DNA from 4 places in the Martinezella sp. CNPSo 3795 genome. Region 1 is predicted to be linked to each of the others. Evidence: predicted binding sites of a transcription regulator. Region 1 holds the regulator's gene; each other region holds the start of a gene.
What was found. Region 1 encodes LexA, which represses DNA repair genes until DNA is damaged. Its sites were predicted from a motif close to TGTTCNNNNTGTGTTCNG; they were not measured.
Positions count from the first base shown of each region.

Region 2: dinB (DNA polymerase IV) is a predicted target of LexA. The motif match lies at 1,359-1,376, and genes of this name have one in related genera.
Region 3: AC13QY_RS15940 (ATP-dependent helicase) is a predicted target of LexA. The motif match lies at 1,581-1,598, and genes of this name have one in related genera.
Region 4: uvrA (excinuclease ABC subunit UvrA) is a predicted target of LexA. The motif match lies at 1,143-1,160, and genes of this name have one in related genera.

Region 1 covers NZ_JBXSOQ010000009.1:63,459-66,568, forward strand. The annotation lists gene kdsA (3-deoxy-8-phosphooctulonate synthase) at 1-257, opposite strand, end outside; gene AC13QY_RS22835 (VOC family protein) at 254-1,141, opposite strand; gene lexA (transcriptional repressor LexA) at 1,560-2,282, shown strand; gene AC13QY_RS22845 (ComEC/Rec2 family competence protein) at 2,263-3,110, opposite strand, start outside.
Region 2 covers NZ_JBXSOQ010000002.1:998,025-1,001,134, reverse strand. The annotation lists gene AC13QY_RS09510 (pyridoxine/pyridoxamine 5'-phosphate oxidase) at 1-19, shown strand, start outside; gene dinB (DNA polymerase IV) at 208-1,305, opposite strand; gene AC13QY_RS09500 (hypothetical protein) at 1,689-2,012, shown strand; gene AC13QY_RS09495 (GNAT family N-acetyltransferase) at 2,053-2,613, opposite strand; gene AC13QY_RS09490 (Orn/Lys/Arg family decarboxylase) at 2,636-3,110, opposite strand, start outside.
Region 3 covers NZ_JBXSOQ010000005.1:61,781-64,890, reverse strand. The annotation lists gene AC13QY_RS15940 (ATP-dependent helicase) at 1-1,508, opposite strand, end outside; gene AC13QY_RS15935 (SMP-30/gluconolactonase/LRE family protein) at 1,781-2,656, shown strand; gene secD (protein translocase subunit SecD) at 2,705-3,110, opposite strand, start outside.
Region 4 covers NZ_JBXSOQ010000016.1:75,700-78,809, forward strand. The annotation lists gene AC13QY_RS29460 (MarC family protein) at 1-396, shown strand, start outside; gene AC13QY_RS29465 (single-stranded DNA-binding protein) at 448-1,008, opposite strand; gene uvrA (excinuclease ABC subunit UvrA) at 1,280-3,110, shown strand, end outside.

The sequences.
Region 1 (3,110 bases):
AAGACTTCCAGCGCCTTTTCCAGGCCGATGCCACGCTTGCCTGACAGCGATGTGCGGTTCGCCTTGTCGAAGGAGGACTTGTAGACAAGGCCGATGCCCAGCTTGCCGCAGAGTTCCTTCAGGACGCCGGCAACCATGAACGCATGGTCGCGGCTTTCCATCTGGCAGGGGCCGGCAATCAGCGACAGCTTTGCAGTATTGGAAAAGAGGACCTTGGAGGCACCCTCGCCGACGGTGACTTCCGAATTCGTGCTCATATTATCTCCTCAAAGGCGAACAATGCGCCCTGACCGGGTGCCAACCTCGCCAATAGACGATTGTTCTTACGCGTATAGGTGACGCCGTTAGCAGTGAAATGCGACGATGTCACGGAAAGATCGCGCGTTTTGAAAAGGATTGCACGTGCTCTGAGCCCCGGATCATTCGTGCGAACAGGTAGATCATAGAATGCCTCCATTCCTTCCGGCGTCAAAATCTCCAGATCGGCATTGGCAGCCTTGATCGTCAGGCCAAAGGAATGCTCCATAATGCGCGGGCCACCGACAAGCTCCTCGAAGAAGCCGCGATAGGCCGCCGGCTTCGGCGCGCAAAGCGCTACCCGCGCGATACCAGTCACGCCGTTTTCGTGACGCTCGAGCACGCTGCGGTCAGCCGGCAGCGGATTGATGCGCTGACAGCAGAAAGCGAGAAAATCCGGCGCGCGCAGATCGGCGGCGAAGGCAAGACGAAAGCCGGCCGTGGTTTCCGTCCCATCCGGCATCTTCATGGGACGGGAGAAATCCAGCATCTGCCCCGCAGAAATCGCAGCTGCTTTGAAGCGCTCGTCATCCGCCACCGCATCATCCGTACCGAATACCACGGCCGAAAAGCCATTTTCGCCGACCCGGAAGCGATAAGCCTGGTCACGAGCAACGAAAACGTTGCCATCTAAGATGCTCTTTTCGCACTGCTCCGTCGATGCCACGCCCAGAGGCTCTAAATAGGTTTTATCGGCAAGAAAGACGCAGGCATTCTGTGTGCCAAAGGGATGGCGCGCATCCGGAGCCACCGTAAAGCCGAGCTTGCCGAGGCGCTCGCGCGCCAAGGCGATGTCGACGGTTGGCAGCACGAGGTGATCCAGCGGATGCGGAGACGAAATCATGGCTTCTCCTGTTTGCTTGCCGAAGCAGATTTGCGCCCATCGCCCGCGCAATTCAAGATGGAAGCATGAACACCCGGAGTACACGACATGGATCGAAGGCAATCTCGCAAACGTGATTGCTGATTCTCTGCCATGGCCGGCTCATGCAGCCGCGCGGCACGTTCATCCAAATGCTCGGCACACGGGCTGAACGACAAAGTCGCGGAAGCGAGTAGAACGACATTTTTCTTATTTTTCTGGAAGTTAACGTAGATATAGCGCGCCGATGTTCCGAGCCGGTCCATTCGTAAATCGTAATTATTTAACTGACCCTACAAGGCTTTACCGAAATTTAAGCACTTGCGGAACACATATGGAACATATAGTGTCCGTTCTGGATTTGTTTCACAGCTTTTCTTGATTCTGGGGTTCCAAGACGATGTTGACGCGCAAGCAGCAGGAACTGCTTCTCTTCATTCACGAACGCATGAAGGAATCCGGTGTTCCGCCATCTTTCGACGAGATGAAGGATGCACTGGATCTGGCATCGAAATCCGGTATTCATCGCCTGATCACGGCGCTGGAGGAGCGGGGCTTCATCCGCCGGCTGCCGAACCGGGCCAGAGCGCTCGAAGTCATCAAGCTTCCCGACGCCTATAATCCCAGCCTGCAGCAGCGCCGCGGCTTTTCGCCGAGCGTTATCGAGGGCAGCCTTGGCAAGCCGCAGCCCGTTGCCCCGCCCGCTCCGTCGAAGGTGGCAAATGACGATCACAATGGCTCGGCGTCGGTGCCCGTAATGGGCCGGATCGCTGCCGGTGTTCCGATCTCGGCCATCCAGAACAATACGCACGACATCACTGTTCCCGCCGACATGCTCGGCTCCGGTGAACATTATGCGCTTGAAGTTCGTGGGGATTCGATGATCGATGCCGGCATCTTCGACGGCGATACGGTCATCATCCGCAATTCGACGACGGCCAATCCAGGCGATATCGTCGTTGCACTCGTCGATGACGAAGAGGCGACACTGAAGCGCTTCCGTCGCAAGGGTGCTTCCATCGCGCTTGAGGCCGCAAACCCGGCATACGAAACCCGCATCTTCGGACCGGATCGCGTGAAGGTCCAAGGCAAGCTCGTTGGCCTTATTCGTCGCTATCACTGAACGGTGAATTGTCGATGGCGGGTGACGTGGGCGCAATTGGCGCGTCGAATTTGCCGGTGCGCCAATCATAGGTTCGATGCCTGGTCCAGGGACGCTGCGGGTTCTCGAATGCGGTTGAGAGGATGGGCTTGTCTCCGGTGAGCACCATTTCGATGGAGCCTGTTTTGCGCAATGTCGCACCGGTTATGAGCATCGCTCCGGAACGGCAATGGTCGAGCCGTAGCCGGATTGGCGTCACGATAATGTTCCCCGTGTCGCAAGCCGCAGGCAGGTAGGCCGCGTTTTCGATAGTGACCAATATCGCGCCGTTTTCAAGCATGGCCGCGCACCATGCTCCTTTCTGGCAGGCAAAACTGCCCTGCATGGTACGGTCCAAGGCCTCCTCCATTGCCGTGCGGACCGCCTTCTGTTCTTCACTGTTCAATCGCTTATAACGATCTGCCTTGCCGATTTGTGGAAGTCGGCTGTCAGCCGGGAGCATGGTCGGAGGCTGATGGTCCGTCGCAACCAGTGCCTTTTGCCATTGTTCGAAAATGAAGGCCTGCGGTTTCTCGCGATTGGTCGCGAGTATATCGTCCTGGCGCAACGCGACCAGGACGCCATCTTCGGAGATCATCAGGTCGGGTTTCGGTACGCCAGATCCGAATGCCGCCAAGCCCATGGACAAGAGCGATAATAGCAGGCCCAGATGGCGAAGCCGGGTTCGCAATATGCTCATGATCAGGAAGCCGATAATGAATGTGGGCATCAGCCAGGCCGGCTGGCGACCGAAGGTAATGTCACCTCCCCAACCAGCTACGGTTCTTGCGATCATGATAACGAGTTCCA
Region 2 (3,110 bases), on a different contig from region 1:
GGAGCGGCTCTGGCCTTGATGATTTTCGCTTTGATGGCCGGGCTTCCGGTTCCCTTAGCTGGCACTATTGCCGTTTCCATACTAGCGGTTCGCCCGTATGTTTCCTCCATCGGACGAACAGCGGGCTTTCCGTCTTCGCCTGTTTGTTGCTCTGGGTGGAGAGGTTAGTCAGCCATCTTGACCGGTGGAATGGCAGATTATCATCCCTCAGATGCCGAGATCGAGCTGCGGCTGTGATCTCCCACTATCTGTCTCTTCGTTCGTCAAAGACGAAAGCGTGATGCCGAGCAGCCGGATTGGCCGCGTGAACGGGTGGACGGTTGCCAGAAGCGCCGACGCTGTTTCGAGGACAGCGCCGACGCCGGCGACCGGCAGGGAGCTTGTCCGACTGCGTGTCGCCTGGGTAAAGTCCGAATATTTGATCTTCACGGTCACCGTCTTGGCGCTGAAACCGCCTGTTTTGCAGTAGCGCCAAACCTTCTGCGCAAGCGGCCGCAGTTCCGCCGTCGCCAGCTCTAGATCGTCGATATCCTCAACGAATGTGTCTTCTGCGCCTATGGATTTGCGAACCCGGTCCGGCTTTACCTGGCGCTCGTCGATGCCGCGGGCGATACCGTAGAAATAAGGGCCTGCCTTTCCAAAATGCTCCTGCAGGAAGGCGAGCGATTTCGATTTCAGATCTAGTCCGGTTTCGATCCCATATTTGTGCATCCGCTCGGCTGTCGCCGGCCCGACGCCATGGAATTTCTTGACGGGAAGCGTTTCGACGAAGGCCGGGCCATTCCTTGGCGTAATGACTGCCTGGCCGTTCGGCTTGTTGAGGTCGCTTGCCATTTTGGCGAGGAATTTGTTGTAGGAAATGCCGGCCGAAGCATTGAGGCCGGTGACCTGCTTGATCTTGGTCCGGATCTCCAGCGCGATCTCGGTGGCGATTTCCATCCCCTTGTGGTTCTGGGTGACGTCGAGATAGGCCTCGTCGAGCGACAGCGGCTCGATCATCGAAGTATATTCAGCAAAGATCTCGCGGATCTGCTGCGACACCGCCCTGTAGACGTCAAAGCGCGGCGGCACGAAGATCAGGTCCGGACATTTGCGTTTTGCGGTAACCGAAGGCATCGCCGAGTGAACGCCGAAGGCACGGGCCTCGTAGCTTGCGGCCGCCACGACGCCGCGTGCAGCCGACCCGCCGACCGCAAGCGGCTTGCCGCGCAGCTCCGGATTGTCCCGCTGCTCGACCGATGCATAGAATGCATCCATATCGACATGGATGATCTTCCGGACAGTGGTCGAGCTGGTGTCGTTCATGGCGGTCTCGGTCATTACACAGTAGGTTCAGCGCGGTCCGTTATTGCGGAAGCTGAAACAAATGCGGAACATATCATCCTCGATGACGATATCAAACCGGCTCGGTTGTCTTGCTAGGGAGAGGCGAGGAAATTGCCGCAGGCCAACCATGCCGCAAACGCTACCTTGAGATGCGCGCAAGGCTTCTTATCTCTTGTCCGTCCCCCAATACGGAGCCTTGAGATGGGCCAAATCGCTACCGATCCACTTTCCGACTTGCTTATGGAGATCCTCCCGCCCGAGCGTGACGAGGAATCCCGAGCCGATGGCACTGCGTGTCTGTGCTGCCGCAGGCTGCGGTCGGCGAGGAAGATGGACGAAGACGGCTGCGGCATATGTGACGAATGCCTGGCTCCGTGATCGACGGCGCGCCGCAGCTGCTGCCCGCCGAATTGTCGGGCTTCGAACATGCGCTTGCGAAGCTGCCTGACGGCTATTCGGAGGGGCATTTTCAAGGTCGCCCCTGGGGTGTGACGGTCAAGCGATCGACCGACGGCAAACGGATCTGGCTCTATGGCGAGGAGCTTGGCGGGACCGATGTCGTCAGTTTCAATCTCTATATGCTCTCCGCAGCAAGCCTCACCCTCAAGCCCTGCGAAATGTCCTCGTCGAAGGTCATAGATTTTGTTTTGGGCTTCCTGCCGGCCCCGATGCGGCATCCAGTCTAAGCACGGAGTTGTGTTACGGCCGACAACAGGTCCTTCTGCTTCAGCGGGTGGAGAGCGGCGGCGGAGGCGGCTGCGTGGTTGAGCCGGGACCGAGCGAGCGCTGGACCATCACGGTATCGGCCCAGCGGCCGTAGCGATAGGCAACAGCCGGCAGCAGGCCGACGCGAACGAAGCCGAAGCGTTCGTGCAGGGCGAGCGAAGCGACGTTGTCCGCGTCGATATAGCCGATCATCTGTCGGAAGCCGGCCGCCGCGCAGGCGTCGATCAGTCCGCGCATGAGCAGGCTTCCGACACCCTGGCCGACATGGTCGTGATGCACATAGATCGAATGCTTGACGGTATAGCGATAGGCCGGGCGCTTGCGGAACAGCACCACATAGGCATAGCCGACGACCTTCTCACCCTCGATCGCGACGACATGCGGAAAGCGGCGGTCCTTCAAATTCTTGCGCCGTTCGCGCAGATCGTCCGGCTGCGGCGTGTCGCTATCATCGACCCCGGCTTCGACCCCGCGGTGAATATGACGGCGATAGATAGCCAGCATGGCATCGACGTCGCTCTCCCGGGATGGGCGAACGATGATTGTTTTATCCTGCTTCATGTCCGAACCTGAATTTCCAAGCCTATTCCGCGACAACGTAGGTATAGAGCCGGATTTTGCCGGATGCATCGATCTCGCGATAGAGGCCCTGGATCTCCACCTCGAAGCCGGGGAAGGTGTTGAAGCAGGTTTCGAACATTTTGAGATAGTCGATCATGGGCTTTGCCTGTTCCGTCAGGCGCTCGCCGGGCACGATGGTTGCAATCCCCGGGGGATAGACGACGAAGGGTGTCGTCGCGATGCGGCCGGCAATGGCGTCGATCGGCAGATAGTCGACATCGTTGCGCACCAGGCAGCGCGCGGCATCGTGCGGCGACATGGCGATCGGCGGCAGGTGTTCTGCGGAAAATTGCTTCGTCTGCAGGGCGCTGACATCGGCCTGACGAAAGAAATTGTGCATGTCAGCGCAAAGATCGCGCAGGCGCACGCCCGCATAACGGCCGGGACGGCGGCGGTAGAATTCCGGAATGGCCTCTTCCAGCAGCGCGTTGTCGTCA
Region 3 (3,110 bases), on a different contig from region 1:
GGCTCGTACCATTGGCGAACCAGGCCGATTTCCCCCGGCCAGCCGGCCTTGCCGCTTTTGACCTCCCGCATCGTCTCGACAAAGGCGGTCCAGTCGTCGCCCGTGCGCGGCGGTGGCGGCAGTTCGGTGAGTGCGGTAATCGGGCTTGCCTCTTCGCCGATCTGGTCGAGCACGCGCTGCGCCGTGGAGGGGCCGACGCCGGGCAGGAGCTGCATCAGGCGGAAGCCGGCGACGCGATCGCGCGGGTTCTGGGCGAAGCGAAGCGCCGCCAGCATATCCTTGACATGAGCGCTATCGAGGAACTTCAGCCCACCGAACTTGACGAAGGGAATGTTGCGCCGGGTGAGTTCCACTTCCAGCGGGCCGCTATGGCTGGAGGTGCGGAATAGCACTGCCTGTTGCTTCAGCCTTACGCCGCCCTCACGATTTTCCAGTATCTGATCGGCGATGTAGCGCGCCTGATCGGCCTCGTCGCGCACCGTCACTAGCCGCGGCCGTTCCGTGCTTTGCCGTTCGGTGCGCAGGTTCTTGGTGAAGCGCTCCGAGGCGAGATCGATTACAGCGTTGGCGGCAGCAAGGATCGGCTGCGTCGAACGGTAGTTGCGGTCGAGCGTCACGATATCGGCCGAGGGTGTGAAGGCTTTCGGGAAGTCGAGAATGTTGCGCACGGTCGCGGCGCGGAAGGAATAGATCGACTGCGCATCGTCACCGACGACGGTCAGTCCGCGGCCATCGGGCTTGAGAGCCAGCAGAATGGAGGACTGCAGCCGATTGGTGTCCTGATATTCGTCGACAAGCACATGGTCGAAGCGGCTGCCGATATCCTCGGCGATCAGCGGCTCTTGCAGCATATGCGCCCAATAGAGCAGCAAGTCGTCGTAATCGAGCACGTTCTGCGCCTGTTTCGCCTCGACATAAGAGGCGAAGAGATCACGCAGCTGCTGCTCCCACATGGCGCACCACGGGAAGTAATCCCGCAGCACGCCGTCGAGCGGCGCTTCCGCATTGACGGAGCGTGAATAGATCGCAAGGCATGTCGCCTTCGTCGGGAAGCGGTTCTCCGTCTTCGAGAAGCCGAGATCATGGCGCGCAAGATTCATCAGGTCGGCGCTATCTTCCCGGTCGTGGATCGTGAAGGCCGGATCGATGCCGATCTGCTCGGCATAGTCCCTGAGCAGACGTGCGCCGATGCCGTGGAACGTGCCGCTCCATGCCAGCGCGTCGGCGGTGATACCGGCATTGGCCCCCAGCACCTCGCGGCAGATCCGCTCGACGCGACGGCCCATCTCGGCGGCAGCGCGGCGCGAAAAGGTCATCAGCAGGATGCGACGCGGGTCCGCACCTCTAACGATTAGATGCGCGACGCGATGGGCAAGCGTATTCGTCTTGCCGGAGCCGGCTCCGGCGATGACGAGCAGCGGGCCGGCAATATGGCCGTCACCGCTCGTGCCATGTTCCACCGCCAGCCGTTGCTCCGGGTTCAGCTTTTCCAGATAGGCGGCGGTCATCAACTCTCCTGAGTACCTCCGGCAGCAGGCGGAGCGCGGCATGCGGCGAATCGCAAGCGCGAAATATAGGGACGTTCTATGGATGTTCCGAATCGCCAAAGCCTGTCAAGATGAACAGGGCCTGCACGCGGATGTGACCTCCGGCGCAAGAATCTTATCCGGATTTGCACTCGTCCGGCTCGAAAAGGATCTTCTTCGTGCTTATGTATCATTCCGGCGCAGCATTTTGAGTTTTTGGGGCTTCGTAATGCGTAGAATGAAGGTTTCAAAACATGAACGAAACGATTGCCACCGGGCTGCGTCTGCCTAGCGGCCTCGTGGCTTTGCCGGACGGCCGCCTGGCGGTCGTGGAAATGGATGCCAGTCGCCGCTGTCTGAAACTTTTCGACACAAGCGGCGTACCGCAGGAACTTTGCCGGGTCGGCGGCCGGCCGATGGGGATTGCGGTCGATGGCGACGGATGTTTCTGGGTAGCCAACGGCCCGGAGAATTCTCTTGTCAGATTATCGGCGCAAGGCCGCGTCCTGCAAGTCATCGAGGGTAGCGCGGATGGTCCCTTTCTGCATCCGAATGCACTCGCTTTCGGACCCGACGGCCTGCTTTACATGACTGATTCTGGCATCCGTCTTGCCAATCTTCTCGAAGGCGGCCACATCCATCCCGATTTCTTCAAGGCGGCTTACAATGGCTGCGTCTATCAGATCGATCCGGCTGAGGGACGGGTCATCCGTGTCCTCGCAGCCGGTCTGCTCTTTGCGAGCGGCATTGCCTTCGATGCCGATGGATTGCTCTATTATAGTGAAACACTGACTGGAAAAATCTATCGGCAGGTCGTTGGCGGCAGGCAGGAAATGTTTGTCCAGTCGATGACGTCGCCCGCCGTGAACGCGCTGCGCGGGCCGGCCGGCCTCGCCTTTGATCGCAGTGGCATGCTTTACTGCGCCATGTACGGCCTGGGTGAAATTTCCATGGTGGACGCCGAGGGAAAAATGGCCGGTCATATCCGCACGGACGGCGCGCGCCCAGCTAATATTGCTTTTACCGTCGACGGCAAACATCTGCTCGTCAGCGAACAGGAAAACGGTGTCGTGGAAAAGATTACGGCGCCGCGTCCGGGCTTGCCTTTGCATATGCCGCCGATTTCGTAGGGCGGTGGAGGACATGCCCGGAAGCCGGGCATGTCCTCTTTTCATTTATTATGCCGCAGGAATCTGCTTGTTGTCCTTACCGGATTTGCCGTCTGTCGATGCCGTATCATTGGCAACCGGCTTGGCATGACGGCGGCGCCAGTCGCCGAGGAACAGCAGGATCGGTGCCGCGATGAAAACCGACGAGGCGCCGGCAACGAGGATGCCGAACACCATCGGGATCGCGAAGCTGGAGACGGCGCTGCCGCCCCAGATTGCCATCGGCACCAGCGCCAGGAAGGCGGTGGCGTTGGTATAGAGGCTTCGCGCCAGGGTCTCGTTGATCGATTTGTCGATGATGTCGCGCAGCGGCATCGACTTGTAAAGCCGCATGTTTTCACGCATGCGGTCATAGACCACGACCTTGTCGTTCACCGAATATCCCACAAGCGTCAGGATCGCGGCGATGGCTGTC
Region 4 (3,110 bases), on a different contig from region 1:
GGGTTGCTGCTCTTCTGGATCGCCTTCGAGATGGTGTTCGAGCGGCGGCAGGACAGGAAAGAGAAGACGACGGAAGTCGCCATTACCAAGGATCATATCCGCAATATCGCGGTTTTCCCTCTCGCCCTGCCCTTGATCGCCGGTCCCGGTGCAATCTCGGCTACAATCCTGCTGGCCGGCTCGCTGCAGACGACGCTCGACCGAGCGCAATTGATCGGCGTCATCGCCGTCAATCTGGCCCTGGTCTTTGCGGCCCTTGCCATTTCCGACAGGCTCGACCGAATGCTGGGCGCCACCGGCCGCGCCATTCTGACCCGCCTGCTCGGGGTTATCCTTGCGGCGCTTGCCGCGCAGTTCGTCGTGGATGGGGCAAAAGCGGCGCTGGTCCTTTCATGAAAAAGCCCGCCAAGCGGGCGGGCTTTTAAAGATCAAGCAACTGCACCGATCTCAAAACGGGATATCATCATCCAAATCGCGCGAGAAGTTGCCGCCGCCCTGGCTGCCACCACCACGGTTGCCGCCACTGCCGCGGGAAGAGCCCTGCGACGAGGACTGGCCGTAATCGTCGCCACCGTAGTCGCCGCCGTAACCACCGCCAAAGTCACCGCCGCCGCGGCCGCCACGGCTGCCGCCTTCGATGGAGCCGCCGCCTTCGCCACGGCCATCGAGCATGGTGAGCGTCGAATTGAAGCCCTGCAGCACGACTTCCGTCGAGTAGCGGTCCTGACCGTTCTGGTCCTGCCATTTGCGGGTTTGCAGCGCTCCTTCGATGTAGACCTTGGCGCCCTTCTTCAAATACTGCTCGGCGACCTTGCAGAGGCCTTCATTGAAGATGACGACGCGGTGCCATTCGGTCTTTTCCTTGCGCTCGCCGGAATTGCGGTCGCGCCAGGTTTCCGACGTGGCAATGTTGAGGTTGGCGATCGGGCGGCCGTCCTGCGTGCGGCGGATTTCCGGGTCCGCCCCGAGATTTCCAATCAGAATTACCTTGTTCACACTACCGGCCATGACATCACCCTGCTTGCCGCCCATCGACGGCTTTGAAATTCTATCTGCGCACCTTAACCCATAGCGGCTGTCAGGTGCTATTTATGCGGCCTTCCCAGTTCCGTTCATCCACAAAGAAATCGCCGCAATAATTTTGTTCTTTATTTGTTCTAATTTATCCCTATGATGATGTCAACGGAATCGAAAACCCGGCTCTACCCTTCATTTCAGCCTCGACTCGCGGGCTGACATCACTAAATAAAGGCAGACTCCAAGGGACCTGCATACGACGATGAGCGAACTGAAGACTATTTCCATACGTGGTGCGCGCGAGCACAATCTCAAGGGCATCGATCTTGACCTGCCACGCAACAAGCTGATCGTCATGACCGGCCTTTCCGGCTCCGGGAAATCGTCGCTCGCCTTCGACACCATCTATGCCGAGGGCCAGCGCCGTTATGTCGAAAGCCTTTCGGCCTACGCACGCCAATTCCTCGAAATGATGCAGAAGCCGGATGTCGACCAGATCGACGGCCTCTCGCCGGCGATTTCGATCGAGCAGAAGACGACCTCGCGCAATCCGCGCTCGACGGTCGGCACGGTCACGGAAATCTACGACTATATGCGTCTGCTGTTTGCCCGCGTCGGCGTTCCCTATTCGCCTGTGACGGGCCTGCCGATCGAGAGCCAGACGGTCAGCCAGATGGTCGATCGCGTTCTCGCTTATGAGGAGGGCACCAGACTTTACATTCTGGCACCGCTCGTGCGCGGGCGTAAGGGCGAATACAAGAAGGAATTGGCGGAGCTCATGAAAAAGGGCTTCCAGCGCGTCAAGGTCGACGGCCAGTTCTACGAGATTGCCGATGTGCCGGCGCTCGACAAGAAATACAAGCATGACATTGATGTGGTCGTCGACCGTATCGTCGTACGTCCGGATATGGCGGCGCGTCTCGCTGACAGCTTCGAGACCTCTTTGCGGCTTGCCGACGGTCTTGCCGTCGCGGAATTCGCCGACAAGCCGTTGCCGCCGGAGGAGACCGCTGCCGGCGGCTCAGCCAACAAGTCGCTGAACGAAACGCATGAGCGCGTGCTTTTCTCGGAGAAATTTGCCTGCCCGGTTTCCGGCTTCACTATTCCGGAAATCGAGCCGCGCCTGTTCTCGTTCAACAATCCCTTCGGCGCCTGCCCGTCCTGTGACGGTTTGGGCTCGCAGCAGAAAATCGATCCGGAACTGATCGTGCCGGAACCCGAACGCACGCTGCGCGATGGCGCGATCGCGCCCTGGGCCAAGTCGACCTCGCCCTATTACAATCAGACGCTGGAGGCGCTCGGCAAGCACTACGGCTTCAAGCTCGGCAATCGCTGGAACGAGCTGTCCGACAAGGCCAAGGATGTCATTCTGAACGGCACGGAAGACAAGATAGAATTCCACTATGCCGATGGCGCGCGCTCCTACACCACGCACAAGAATTTCGAAGGCATCGTGCCGAACCTCGAGCGCCGCTGGAAGGAAACGGATTCCGCCTGGGCGCGCGAGGAGATCGAACGCTTCATGTCGGCCGCCCCCTGCCCGGCCTGCAACGGCTATCGCCTGAAACCGGAAGCCCTGGCGGTCAAGATCGACAAGCTGCACATCAGCCAGGTGGCGGAGATGTCGATCCGCGTTGCCCGCGACTGGTTTGACGCGCTGCCGGGAACATTCACTGACAAGCAGAACGAGATTGCTGTCCGCATCCTCAAGGAAATCCGCGATCGCCTGCGCTTCCTCAACGATGTCGGCCTCGAATATCTGAGCCTGTCGCGCAATTCCGGCACGCTTTCCGGCGGCGAAAGCCAGCGCATCCGCTTGGCGTCGCAGATCGGCTCTGGTCTCACTGGCGTTCTCTACGTTCTCGACGAGCCGTCGATAGGCCTGCATCAGCGCGACAATGCCCGCCTGCTGGAAACGCTGAAGCACCTGCGGGATATCGGCAACACAGTGATCGTCGTCGAACATGACGAGGATGCGATCCTGACGGCCGACGATGTCGTCGATATCGGCCCTGCGGCCGGCGTGCATGGCGGCCAGGTGGTGGCGCACGGTACGCCGCAGGACATCATGGCGAACCCGAAGTCACTGACCG